2 regions of the Kocuria flava genome follow, and region 1 is predicted to be linked to the other one. Evidence: riboswitches for the same ligand, from Rfam matches in the RefSeq annotation. Region 1 holds a riboswitch; the other holds the start of a gene.
What was found. Region 1 has a riboswitch for glycine ahead of gcvP (aminomethyl-transferring glycine dehydrogenase). Riboswitches for the same ligand answer to the same signal wherever they lie in the genome.
Positions count from the first base shown of each region.

Region 2: it holds a riboswitch for glycine, as region 1 does, so the genes downstream of both, gcvP (aminomethyl-transferring glycine dehydrogenase) here and gcvP (aminomethyl-transferring glycine dehydrogenase) in region 1, are expected to answer to the same signal.

Region 1 is NZ_CP013254.1:74,402-80,778, reverse strand. Features, by position in the region: gene gcvT (glycine cleavage system aminomethyltransferase GcvT) at 1-460, opposite strand, end outside; gene gcvP (aminomethyl-transferring glycine dehydrogenase) at 491-3,385, opposite strand; glycine riboswitch at 3,546-3,646, opposite strand; tRNA gene AS188_RS00345 (tRNA-Arg) at 3,812-3,887, opposite strand; gene AS188_RS00340 (phosphoenolpyruvate carboxykinase (GTP)) at 4,277-6,142, shown strand; gene AS188_RS00335 (RrF2 family transcriptional regulator) at 6,331-6,377, shown strand, end outside.
Region 2 is NZ_CP013254.1:3,163,363-3,169,739, forward strand. Features, by position in the region: gene gcvP (aminomethyl-transferring glycine dehydrogenase) at 1-1,781, opposite strand, end outside; glycine riboswitch at 1,939-2,044, opposite strand; gene rplL (50S ribosomal protein L7/L12) at 2,204-2,590, opposite strand; gene rplJ (50S ribosomal protein L10) at 2,687-3,211, opposite strand; gene AS188_RS14155 (GNAT family N-acetyltransferase) at 3,504-4,643, opposite strand; gene rplA (50S ribosomal protein L1) at 4,770-5,477, opposite strand; gene rplK (50S ribosomal protein L11) at 5,569-5,997, opposite strand; gene nusG (transcription termination/antitermination protein NusG) at 6,148-6,377, opposite strand, start outside.

The DNA.
Region 1 (6,377 bases):
CCTGGACCGCGACCAGGGAGGTCCCGGCGGACTCGTCGGCGACGACGACGTCGAAGCCGGCCGCCCGCTCCCGGAGGGCGGCGGCGACCGTGGCCGCGTTGCCGGCGTTGGGCACGACGAGGAACTCGTCCTCGGCGAGCCGGTAGGTGATCAGGTCGTCGACGATCCCGCCCTCGGGGGTGCACAGGAGGGAGTACTTGGCCCGGCCCACGGCGATCACGGCGAGGTTGCCGACGAGCGCGGTGTTCAGGAACGTGCCCGCGTCGGGGCCGGAGACCCGGACCTCGCCCATGTGGGAGAGGTCGAAGAGCCCGGCCGCCTCGCGCACCGCGCGGTGCTCGGTGAGCTCGGAGGTGTACTTCAGGGGCATGTCCCAGCCGCCGAAGTCGGTGAAGGACGCGCCGAGGGCGGCGTGCCGGTCGTGCAGGGCGGTGTGCCGGGAGGTGGTGCTGGCAGTCATGGTCTCGGTGCCTTTCGTGGCTGCGCCGGGTCAGTTCTCGAAGGCCTCGGGGGCCGGGCAGGAGCAGATCAGGGTCCGGTCCCCGGCCGCGCCGTCGATGCGGCCCACGGGCGGGAAGTACTTGTCCTGCCGCAGTGAGGGGACGGGGAAGGCCGCCTGCTCGCGGGAGTAGGGCCGGTCCCACTGCGTGCCGGCGACGGCGACGGCGGTGTGCGGGGCCCGGCGCAGCGGCGAGTCCTCCACCGGGAAGTCCCCGGCGACGACCTGGTCGATCTCGGCGCGGATCGCGATCATCGCCTCGACGAACCGGTCCAGCTCCGCGAGGTCCTCGGACTCGGTCGGCTCGACCATCAGGGTGCCCGCCACCGGGAAGGACAGCGTGGGGGCGTGGAAGCCGTAGTCGATCAGGCGCTTGGCGACGTCCTCGGCGGTGACCCCGCTGCGGGCCGTCAGCTCGCGCAGGTCGAGGATGCACTCGTGGGCCACGAGCCCGCGGTTGCCGGTGTAGAGCACCGGGAAGTGCTCGTCCAGCCGCGCCGCGACGTAGTTGGCGGAGAGCAGGGCGTGCTTCGTGGCCTCGGTCAGGCCCTCACCACCCATCATCGCGACATAGGCCCACGAGATGGGCAGCACCCCGGCCGAGCCGTAGGGGGCCGAGGTGACGGGCGTGCCCGTGCGGCCGTTGGACTCGCCCGCGGCGGCCCCGGGCAGGAACGGCACGAGGTGCTCGGCCACGGCCACGGGTCCGACGCCGGGCCCGCCGCCGCCGTGGGGGATGCAGAAGGTCTTGTGCAGGTTCAGGTGCGAGACGTCCCCGCCGAAGCGCCCGGGCTGGGCCAGGCCGACCAGGGCGTTGAGGTTCGCCCCGTCGATGTAGACCTGCCCGCCGGCGGCGTGGACCTTGTCGCAGACCTCGCGCACGTCGGCGTCGTAGACCCCGTGCGTGGAGGGGTAGGTGATCATGATGGCCGCCAGCCGGTCCCGGTGGGTCTCGAGCTTCGCGTCCAGGTCGGCGGCGTCGATGGTGCCGTCGGCGGCCGTCTTCACCACGACGACCTGCAGTCCGGCGAGCACGGCCGAGGCGGCGTTGGTGCCGTGGGCGGAGGCGGGGATGAGGCACACGGTCCGCTCGCCGGCGCCGTTGGCCAGGTGGTACTGGCGGATCGCCAGCAGCCCCGCGTACTCGCCCTGCGAGCCGGCGTTCGGGGCGATGGACACCCCGGCGTAGCCGGTGATCGCGCACAGGCGCGCCTCGAGGTCGTCGATGAGCTCCCGCCACCCCGCGGTCTGGTGGCCCGGGGCGAACGGGTGGATCCCGGCGAACTCCGGCCAGGAGATCGCCTCCATCTCGGCGGTGGCGTTGAGCTTCATGGTGCACGAGCCCAGCGGGATCATCGTGCGGTCCAGCGCCAGGTCCCGGTCGGAGAGCCGGCGCAGGTAGCGCATCATCTGGGTCTCGGAGCGGACCGTGTGGAAGATCGGGTGCGTCAGGTACTCGGAGCTGCGGGTCACGGCCGGGGACAGGGCGTGGGCGCCGTCCCGGGCCGCCGCCGCGGCGGCGGTCACGGCGGCTTCGGCGTCGCGGATCCCGAAGGCGGTGACCACGGCGACGAGGTGCTCGGTCGTCGTGACCTCGTCGGCCGAGACGCCGACGCTGTCCGCGTCGACGAGGCGCAGGTTCACGCCCAGGGCCTCGGCGGCCTCGACCACGGCCTCGGCGCGGCCGGGCACCCGGGCGCGGACGGTGTCGAAGAACTGCTCGGCGGCGAGCTCGACGCCGGCGCCGGCGAGCGCGCCGGCCAGGGTGCGGGCGTGGGCGTGCACGCGCTCGGCGATGGCGCGCAGCCCGGAGGGGCCGTGGTAGACGGCGTACATGGAGGCCACCACCGCGAGCAGCGCCTGGGCGGTGCAGATGTTGGAGGTCGCCTTCTCCCGGCGGATGTGCTGCTCGCGCGTCTGCAGCGCGAGCCGGTAGGCCTGGGCCCCGGCGTCGTCGGTGGAGACCCCCACGAGACGGCCGGGCAGGGAGCGCTCCAGGCCCTTGCGCACGGCCATGTAGGCGGCGTGCGGGCCGCCGAAGAACAGGGGGACGCCGAAGCGCTGGGTGCTGCCGACGGCGATGTCCGCGCCCTGCTCGCCCGGGGGGACGATCAGGGTCAGGGCGAGGACGTCGGCGGCGACGGTCACCATGGCCCCGCGCTCCTTGGCCGCGGCGACGACCGCGGCGTGGTCGACGACGGCGCCGTCGTCGCCCGGCTGCTGGAGCACGATCCCGGAGATCTCGCCCTCGGGCAGGCCCGCCGAGAGGTCGGCGACCTCGACCTCGAAGCCGAGCGCGCGGGCCCGGCCCTGCACCACGGCGAGGGTCTGCGGGAAGAGGTTGGCGTCGAGGACGGTGCGGGCCTCGGCGCGGGCCTTGTTGGTCCGGCGCATCAGCAGCACCGCCTCCGCCACGGCGGAGGCCTCGTCGAGCAGGGAGGCGTTGGCCACGGGCAGCCCGGTCAGGTCCGCGATCATCGTCTGGTAGTTCAGCAGCGCCTCCAGCCGGCCCTGCGAGATCTCGGGCTGGTAGGGGGTGTAGGCGGTGTACCAGGCGGGGTTCTCCAGCACGTTGCGCAGGATCACCGGCGGGGTGAGGGTGCCGGAGAAGCCCTGGCCGATCATCTGCGTGCGCAGGACGTTGCGCGAGGCCATCCGGCGCAGCTCGGCGAGGGCCTCCGCCTCGGAGCGCGGCGCAGGCAGCTCCAGCGGCGCCTGCTGGCGGATGTCCGCGGGCACGGCGGTGTCGACGAGCTCGTCGAGGCCGGTCAGGCCGACGGCCGCGAGCATCGTGGCGGCCGCCCCGGCGTCGGGGCCGATGTGGCGGTCGGCGAAGGCGTCGCCGGCCGGGCGGGTGGTCGTGGGGTGGGGAGCGGTGATCGTCATGTCTCGGGAGAACTCCAGTGCTCGGCGCGGTCCTGCCGCGCGGTCCGTGGGTCCTCCCCGATCTGTTGCTCTGCCTGAGAGTTTCCGCCCTCCCGGACTGGGGGTGGGGCTTGCTCCTTCGGCGTGCGCGGAGGAGCTCCGCGCCACTTTCCAGATGCGCCTCGGTGCGGCGGTACGGGGGCCTGAGAGTTTCCCGGGGAGGAATTGCTCCTACGGCGCCCGCTCCACAACTGCTGAGCGGGACTCTCCCGCCGCACGTCGTCGACTGCAGTCGGTGTGACTGTTCCCACACCGTAGCCGAGGTGTTGCGCCAGGTGCAACAGGGTCGCCCGGTGCCGCGGGTGCTGTGACGCCGGGAGAAGCACCGGTCCGCGTCCGGCGGGGAACGCGAGAAGGCCCCGGACCGTGCGGTCCGGGGCCTTCGGGTGGTGCGCCTGGAGGGATTCGAACCCCCAACCTTCTGATCCGTAGTCAGATGCTCTATCCGTTGAGCTACAGGCGCATCGGCTCCGCCCGGCGTCTCCGCCGCTCGAGCCGGGTACAACCTTACATGCGGCCTGCGGTTCTGCAAAACGGGCCGAGGGGTGCGGGCGGCCGGAGGAGCGCGCGGCCGGCACGGCAGGAGCGAGGGTGCGCCCGGGCCGGGCCCTCGCCGGGACGCCCGCGGGCCCTGGGTCCGCGAGGGCTCGGCCCGCGGGGCGTAACCCTGCGCCCCGGCGCGGGCCCTGGGGGCTAGGATGGGCCGCACATCACAGTAGAGACCGGCCGCCCCTGCTTCCACGCACGCCGCTCGCTGTGGGCCCGGTGCCCCCCGGGCCGGAGCGCTCGACGGCGAGCGCGCACGACGAGGGCCGGGCGGTCGGCGGACGGCCTCAACGAGGAGACATGTCAATGGCTGACAACCCCACTGCAACGACGGAGACCACCGGGCTGAACGAGGCTGTGAAGGACGCGCTGGAGAACCCGCCCACCACCCACGCGCACCTGCTCGGGTGGGTGCGGGAGATGGCGGAGCTCACGCAGCCCGAGCGCATCCACTGGGTGGACGGCTCCGAGGAGGAGTGGGACCGGCTCACCGGCGAGCTGGTGGAGGCCGGCACGTTCGTGCGCCTGGCCGAGGACAAGTTCCCGAACTCCTTCGCCGCCTTCTCCGACCCGGACGACGTCGCCCGCGTCGAGGAGCGCACCTTCATCTGCACCAAGACCGAGAAGGGCGCGGGTCCCACCAACAACTGGGAGGACCCGGAGGTGATGAAGGCGACCCTGCGCAAGAAGTTCGCGGGCTCGATGCGCGGGCGCACCATGTACGTCATCCCCTTCGTCATGGGCCACCTCGAGGCCGAGCACCCCAGCTACGGCGTGGAGATCTCCGACTCCGCCTACGTGGTGTGCTCCATGCGGATCATGGCCACGATCGGCACGCCCGTGCTGGAGAAGATGACGGCGCAGAACGCGTTCTTCGTCGAGTGCCTGCACTCCCTGGGCGCCCCGCTGGAGCCGGGACAGGAGGACGTGCCCTGGCCGTGCAACCCCACCAAGTACATCGTGCAGTTCCCCGAGGACCGCGCGATCTGGTCCTTCGGCTCCGGCTACGGCGGCAACGCGCTGCTGGGCAAGAAGTGCTACGCCCTGCGCATCGCCTCCGCGATCGCCCACGACGAGGGCTGGCTGGCCGAGCACATGCTCATCCTGAAGATCACCGACCCGCAGGGCGGGACGCACTTCATCTCCGCGGCCTTCCCGTCCGCGTGCGGCAAGACGAACTTCGCGATGCTGGACTCCACGCTGGAGGGCTGGAAGGCCGAGATGGTCGGTGACGACATCTCCTGGATCCGCTTCGGCAAGGACGGCCAGGCGCGGGTGGTCAACCCCGAGGCCGGCCTCTTCGGCGTCGCCCCCGGCACCGGGTGGCCGACCAACCCCAACGCGATGCACGCGATCGCCAAGGGCAACACCATCTTCACCAACGTGGCGCTCACCGACGACGGCGGCGTGTGGTGGGAGGGGATGACCGAGGAGACCCCGGCGCACCTGACCGACTGGAAGGGCAACGACTGGACCCCCGACTCCGGGCGCCCGGCTGCGCACCCCAACTCCCGGTTCTGCACGCCCATCAAGCAGGTCGACACGCTCGCCCCCGAGTACGACGACCCCGACGGCGTGCCGCTGTCCGCGATCATCTTCGGCGGCCGGCGCAAGACCACCGTCCCGCTGGTCTCGCAGTCCTTCGGCTGGGAGCACGGCGTCTTCCAGGGCGCCACGCTCTCCTCGGAGACCACGGCGGCCGCCAAGGGCGCCGTGGGGGTGGTCCGCCGCGACCCCATGGCGATGCTCCCGTTCATCGGCTACAACGCCAACGACTACCTCGAGCACTGGCTCGACACCGGGGCGCGGGTCGGCGAGGAGAGCATGCCGAAGATCTTCTACGTCAACTGGTTCCGCCGCACCCCCGAGGGCGGGTTCGCCTGGCCGGGCTTCGGCGAGAACACCCGCGTGGTGAAGTGGATCGTCGAGCGCCTGCAGGGCCGGGCCGGCGGCCGGGAGACCCCGATCGGCGTCCTGCCCCGCAAGGAGGACCTGGACCTGACGGGCCTGGAGATCACCGACGCCGAGCTCGAGGCCGCCCTGAAGGTCGACGTCGAGGAGTGGCGGGCCGAGCTGCCCGGCATCGACGAGTGGTTCCGCCGGCTCGGGGCCGTCCCGGAGGTCCTGCTCGAGCAGCGCGCCGGGCTCGAGGAGCGCCTGAACCAGGCCTGAGCACCCGCTCCGCGGTCCGCGAGGGGCCCTTCCCGCCACGGGGAGGGCCCCTCGCGGCGTCCCGGGCCGCCGCGGACCCGGGGGCGCTCGCCCGCCCGGGGTCCGCGTGGGAGAATGGGCGGTCCGCCCGCGAGTCCCGGGACGGGCGGGCGGACGGGGAGCGATCCCCCGGAGGAAGGGGTGCCACCGTGCGGCTGACGGCGTTCTCGGACATCGCCCTGCGGGTGCTGCTGCT
Region 2 (6,377 bases), 420 kb from region 1:
GAGGCCGCGTTGGTCCCGTGGGCGGAGGAGGGGATGAGGATCGTCTTGCGCTGCCGGTCGCCGCGGGAGAGGTGGTAGCGGCGGATCGCGAGCAGCCCGGCCAGCTCGCCCTGGGAGCCGGCGTTGGGCTGGACGGACACGGCGGCGTAGCCGGTGATCTCGGTCAGCCAGGTCTCGAGCTGGCCGATGAGCTCCTGCCAGCCCAGGGTCTGGTCCTCGGGGGCCAGCGGGTGGATCGAGGCGAGCTCGGGCCAGCTGATCGGCTCCATCTCGGCGGCGGCGTTGAGCTTCATGGTGCACGAGCCCAGCGGGATCATCGTGCGGTCCAGGGCCAGGTCCTTGTCCGCCAGCCCGCGCAGCCAGCGCATCATGGCGGTCTCGGAGCGGTGGGTGTTGAACACCGGGTGGGCGAGGTAGCCGTCGGTGCGCAGCAGGGCCCCGGGCAGCGCCCACGCGCCCTCCGGCGCGTCCTGCTCGGGGGCGGCGGCGCCGAAGGCCGCGAGCACGGCGTCGACGTCGCGCTCGTCGTGCGGCTCGCCCAGGGAGACGGAGACCCGGTCGGCGTCGACGCGGCGCAGGTTGATCCCCCGCTCGGCGGCGGCGGCGACCACGGCGTCGGCGCGGCCGGGGACCTGCGCGAGGACGGTGTCGAAGAAGTGCTCGTGCACCACGGTGGTGCCGGCGGCCGCCAGGCCGGTGGCGAGGCGGGCGGCGAGCCCGTGCACGCGCTCGGCGATCGCGCGCAGCCCGTCGGGGCCGTGGTAGGCGGCGTAGGCGCCGGCCACGACGGCCAGCAGCGCCTGGGCGGTGCAGATGTTGGAGGTGGCCTTCTCGCGGCGGATGTGCTGCTCGCGGGTCTGCAGCGCGAGCCGGTAGGCGGGCCGGCCGGAGGAGTCGGTGGACACGCCCACGAGGCGGCCCGGCAGGTTGCGCTCGAAGCCCTTGCGGCAGGCGATGAACGCGGCGTGGGGGCCGCCGAAGAACAGGGGCACCCCGAAGCGCTGGGCGGAGCCGACGGCGATGTCCACGTCCTGCTCCCCCGGGGAGCGCAGCAGGGTCAGCGCCAGCAGGTCGGTGGTCGCGGTCACGAGCGCGCCGGCGGCACGGGCCTGCTCGACGCGGGGGGCCAGCTCGGCGACGTCGCCGTCGACGCCGACGTGGGCCAGGACCACGCCGAAGAACTCGCCCTCGGGCAGCTCCGCGGTGAGGTCCGCGACGACGAGCTCGACGCCCACGGCCCGGCAGCGTCCGCGCAGCACGGCGAGGGTCTGCGGCAGGGTGCGGGCGTCGACGAGCACCCGGTCGCTCGTCGAGCGCCGGTTGGCGCGGCGCATCATGAGCACCGCCTCGGCCACGGCCGAGGACTCGTCCAGCAGGGAGGCGTTGGCGAGGTCGAGGCCGGTGAGGTCCATGACCGCGTTCTGGAAGGTCAGCAGGGCCTCGAGCCGGCCCTGGGAGATCTCCGGCTGGTACGGGGTGTAGGAGGTGTACCAGGCGGGGTTCTCGAGGATGTTGCGCCGCAGCACCGGCGGGGTCACGGTCTCGGCGTAGCCCTGGCCGATCATCTGGGTCATCACGCGGTTCTTGGCCGCGATCCGGCGCAGGGCCGTGAGGGCCTCGTGCTCCGACATCGGCGCGGGCAGGCGCAGCGGGGCGTCGGCGACGATCCCGCGCGGGACCGCGCGGGCGACGAGGTCGTCGAGGTCGGCCGCGCCGACCGTCTCGAGCATGGTCCGGGTCTCGGCCGCGTCGGGGCCGAGGTGGCGTGCCAGGAAGGACAAGGTCAGCTCCTCGTTCTCGAGGCCCCGGTCGGGGCCCGTCCGGTCTCCCCGCTCTGTTCGCTGACCTGAGAGTTTTCGCCGCCCGGGGGCGGCCTGCACCGTCGGTGGCCGGCACCCCCGGCCGGTGGCCGGGGAGGCGGGACCTCTTCAGAGTGGCCTGCTCGCGGCGGTTCTGGGGCCTGAGAGATTCCCGGGGAGGAGTTGCTCCTTCGGCGCCGGTCCCGTCCTCCGCGGGCGGTTCCGGACTCTCCCGCCGCGCGTGGTCGGCCGAGATGTGGTTGTGCCTCCAGTGTCGCACAGATGCCCCGCCGCTCCCCCGCCCCGGACGGACCGCCGGGAGGCCCGGGCAACGGCACGAGGCCCCGGACGCGGTGCGTCCGGGGCCTCGGCAGGGCGCGTCCGCGAGGGGCGCGTCCGGGGTGCTACTTGAGGGTGACGGTGGCGCCGGCGCCCTCGAGGGCCTCCTTGGCCTTGTCCGCGGTCTCCTTGTTGGCGCCCTCGAGCACGGCCTTGGGGGCCGAGTCCACGAGGTCCTTGGCCTCCTTGAGGCCGAGGGAGGTCAGCGCGCGGACCTCCTTGATGACCTGGATCTTCTTGTCGCCGGCGGCCTCGAGGACGACGTCGAACTCGGTCTGCTCCTCGGCCTCCTCGGCGGCACCGGCGGCCGGGGCGGCCGCGCCGGCGACGGCCACGGGGGCGGCGGCGGTGACGTCGAAGGTCTCCTCGAACGCCTTGACGAACTCGGAGAGCTCGATCAGGGAGAGCTCCTTGAAGGCGTCGATCAGTTCTTCGGTGGTGAGCTTGGCCATGGTTGTGGCTCCTTTTCGATGGGGTGCCCCGACCGGGTTCGTCGGCGCGGGACGGGACGTTTCCGTGGTGAGAATGTGCCTCGCGGCGGGTGCTGGTTAGGCGCCCTGCTCCTCGACCTTGGCGCGCAGCGCCTCCGCGGTGCGGACGGTCTTGGACAGCGGGGCCTGGAACAGCGCGGCGGCCTTGGACAGCGACGCCTGGGCGGCGCCGGCGACCTTGGCGAGCAGCACCTCGCGGGACTCGAGGTCCGCGAGCTGCTTGATCTCGGCCTCGCTGAGCGCCTTGCCCTCGAGGTAGCCGCCCTTGACCACGAGCTGCGGGTTCGCCTTGGCGAAGTCACGCAGGCTCTTGGCGGCCTCGACGGGGTCGCCCGAGACGAAGGCGATGGCGCTCGGGCCGGCGAGCTGGCCGTCGAACGCGTCGATGCCCAGCTCCTTGGCCGCGATCGCGGTCAGCGTGTTCTTCACCACGGCGTATTCGGCGTTCTCACCGAGCGAGCGGCGCAGCTCCTTGAGCTGGGCCACGGTGAGACCGCGGTACTCAGTCAGGACAGCAGCGTCCGAGTTGGAGAACAGCTCCTTCAACTCGGCGACCGCGGCTGCCTTTTCCGGGTTCGCCATGGTACTCCTTCCGGTCTTCGATGCCGGTGCGCTGCCGAGGGGCCCGGACACGGAAAAGGCCCCGCGCAGATGCCCGGGGCCGGCCGCTGCGGGCCGTGGAGAGGCGCGCGCGGCTGTGCTGGTTCACCTGCGCTGGCCGTTCCGGGAACGGAACTCTTACGGCTGCTCCCCCGGCGCACCGCGTCCCGAACGGGATGCGGCAGGCATGGGGAACCACGACCGGCGGTCTTTGGTGCCCCCACGCTACCGCACGGGGGCGCGGGGACCAAATCGGGCCGCGCCGGCCCGGACCTCACAGGGCGGGGACCTCGCGCGACCACACGCCGCTGCGCCCGGCGACCCGGAAGCCCAGGCGGGCGTTGACCCGGCCCATCCGGTCGTCGCCGCTGTGGCTCCACGTGTACACGGTCCGCACCTCGGGGGCCTCCGCCTCGAGGCGGCGCAGGTTGGCCAGCTTGAGCCGGGTGCCGAGCCACCGGCGCCGGTGCTCGCGCAGGACCACGGTCTCGTCCTGCATGGCGATCGTGGGGTGCGGACCGGCCAGGACCAGCTCGGTCATCCCCACGAGCCGGCCGCTGGGCGCGTGCTCGGCGACCGCGATGAGGGAGCGGTGCCCCGCCTCGGCGCGCAGCTGCTCGGTGCGCCGCACCCGCTCGGCGTCCCACGGGTCGGGGTCGGGGGCCGCCGGCGGGAGGTAGGAGTCCCCGGCCATGCGCGAGTGCAGCACGGCGAGCTCGTCGAGCCAGCGCTCCGGGGCCGGGCCCGACCAGGTGTGCACGCGGTAGGGACTGTCCTGCCCCGTGGGCGCGAGCAGCCGCCGGACCCGCTCCTGCGGCAGGGGCAGGTCCAGGACCGCGAAGTCGCTGACCGACTCGAGCCGGTAGCCGGCGGCCAGCGCGAACCGGGTCTGCCGGTTGGACAGGGGCAGGCGCCCGGAGCCGTCGGCGGCGTCGACCCACTCGACGGTCTGCGGGGTGATCATCGGCAGCACGCCGGTGACGCTGCCGTCCCCCTCGATCTCGGCGGGACCGGGGTGCTCGGTCTGGATGCGGAACCGCCGGCGGGACTCCCCCAGCGCGAGCTGCTCGGCGGCGGCGAGCAGCTCGCTGCCGGTGCCCTGCGAGGTGACCGAGGGATCGACGTCGACGACGATGTGGGCGGAGTCGGTGGCGCCCATCAGGGGCATCCGCACCTCGGCGCGGCCGGCGAGGCGCCCGTCGACCTCGGCGCGCAGGATCGCCACCCGCTCGAAGGGGTCCTTGAGGTCCCGGTAGAGCTCCTCGGGGCCGGCGGTGAGCTCGCTGATGCCCCACACGTGCTGGCGGGAGCGGCGCACCAGCTCGACGACCTCGCCCAGGCGGCGCCGGGCGTCGTCGTCGAACGCGTCGGGGATGCGCATCAGCTCGATGTGCACCGAGGGGTGCTCGCTCACGGTGGTTCCTTCCGGTGCGCTGGGGGACGCGGTCCGGGCCGGGGCCCGGGAGGACGGCGAGGGGCCCGGCCGCGATCCGGCCGGGCCCCTCCCGGTGGGCCCGCGAGGGGCCCGGGGGTGCCGGTGTCAGGCGCCGACGACGACCTCGGTGACGTTCGGGTCCACCGGGATGCCGGGGCCGAAGGTGGTGGTGACGGTCGCCTTGGTGATGTAGCGGCCCTTCGACGCGGACGGCTTCAGGCGGAGGATCTCCTCGAGCGCCGCGCCGTAGTTCTCGGCGAGCTGGGCGGCGTCGAAGGAGGTCTTGCCCACGATGAAGTGCAGGTTCGAGTGCTTGTCCACGCGGAAGTCGATCTTGCCGCCCTTGATGTCGGTCACGGCCTTGGCGACGTCCATGGTCACGGTGCCGGTCTTCGGGTTCGGCATGAGGTTGCGGGGGCCGAGGACCTTGCCCAGGCGGCCGACCTTGCCCATCATGTCCGGGGTCGCCACGGCGGCGTCGAAGTCGGTCCAGCCGCCCTGGATGCGGGCGATGAGGTCGTCGGAGCCCACGATGTCCGCACCGGCGGCCTCGGCGGCCGCGGCCTTGTCGCCGGTCGCGAAGACCACGACGCGCGCGGTCTTGCCGGTGCCGTGCGGCAGGTTCACGGTGCCGCGGACCATCTGGTCGGCCTTGCGGGGGTCGACGCCGAGGCGGAGGGCGACCTCCACGGTCGAGTCGGTCTTGGCGGTGTCGATCTCCTTGGCCAGGGCGACGGCCTCGGCGGGGCTGTAGAGCCTGCCCTGCTCGACCTTGGCCTCTGCCGCCCGGTACGCCTTGCTGCGCTTCGCCATCTGCTTCTTCTCCTTGTGCAGTTGTGGTCTGCGGGCCGCGCTCGGCCCTGCCACGGGATAACGGTGTGGGGTGGGGATCAGCGGGTGCTGATCACTCGACCTCGATGCCCATGGAACGGGCGGTGCCGGCGATGATCTTGGCCGCGGCCTCGACGTCGTTGGCGTTGAGGTCCTCCTTCTTGGTCTCGGCGATCTCACGGACCTGGTCCATGGTGAGCTTGCCGACCTTCTGGGTGTGCGGGACACCGGAGCCCTTGGCGACGCCGGCGGCCTTCTTGATCAGCTGCGCGGCGGGCGGGGTCTTCGTGATGAAGGTGAACGAGCGGTCCTCGTAGACCGTGATCTCGACGGGGACGATGTTGCCCCGCTGGGACTCCGTGGCCGCGTTGTAGGCCTTGCAGAATTCCATGATGTTGACGCCGTGCTGACCGAGAGCCGGACCCACGGGAGGAGCCGGGTTGGCGGCACCTGCCTGGATCTGCAGCTTGATCAGGCCTGCGACCTTCTTCTTGGGAGCCATGTGCTGGTCCTTCTCTTGCTGGACGTACCGGCGCACAGGAGCGTACGACGGCGGGTGGCCGCCGTGGCGCGGCGGCCGCACGGCCCCTGCCCGCGAGAGCGTGCGCGGGCGGGAGGCCGGGGTCTGGGGTGCGGGCCGGGGCCCGCGGGGTCAGATCTTGGAGACCTGGTTGAAGCCGAGGGTCACCGGCGTCTCGCGCTCGAAGATGGACACGAGCACGACGAGCTGCTGGGACTCGACCTTGATCTCGGAGATCGTGGCGGGGAGGGTCTCGAACGGGCCCTCCTTGACGATGACGGACTCACCGACCTCGAAGTCGACGTCCACCTGCGGCTGGGCGCTCGGGCGCTCGGCGGCCTCGGCGCCGGCGGCGGCCGGGG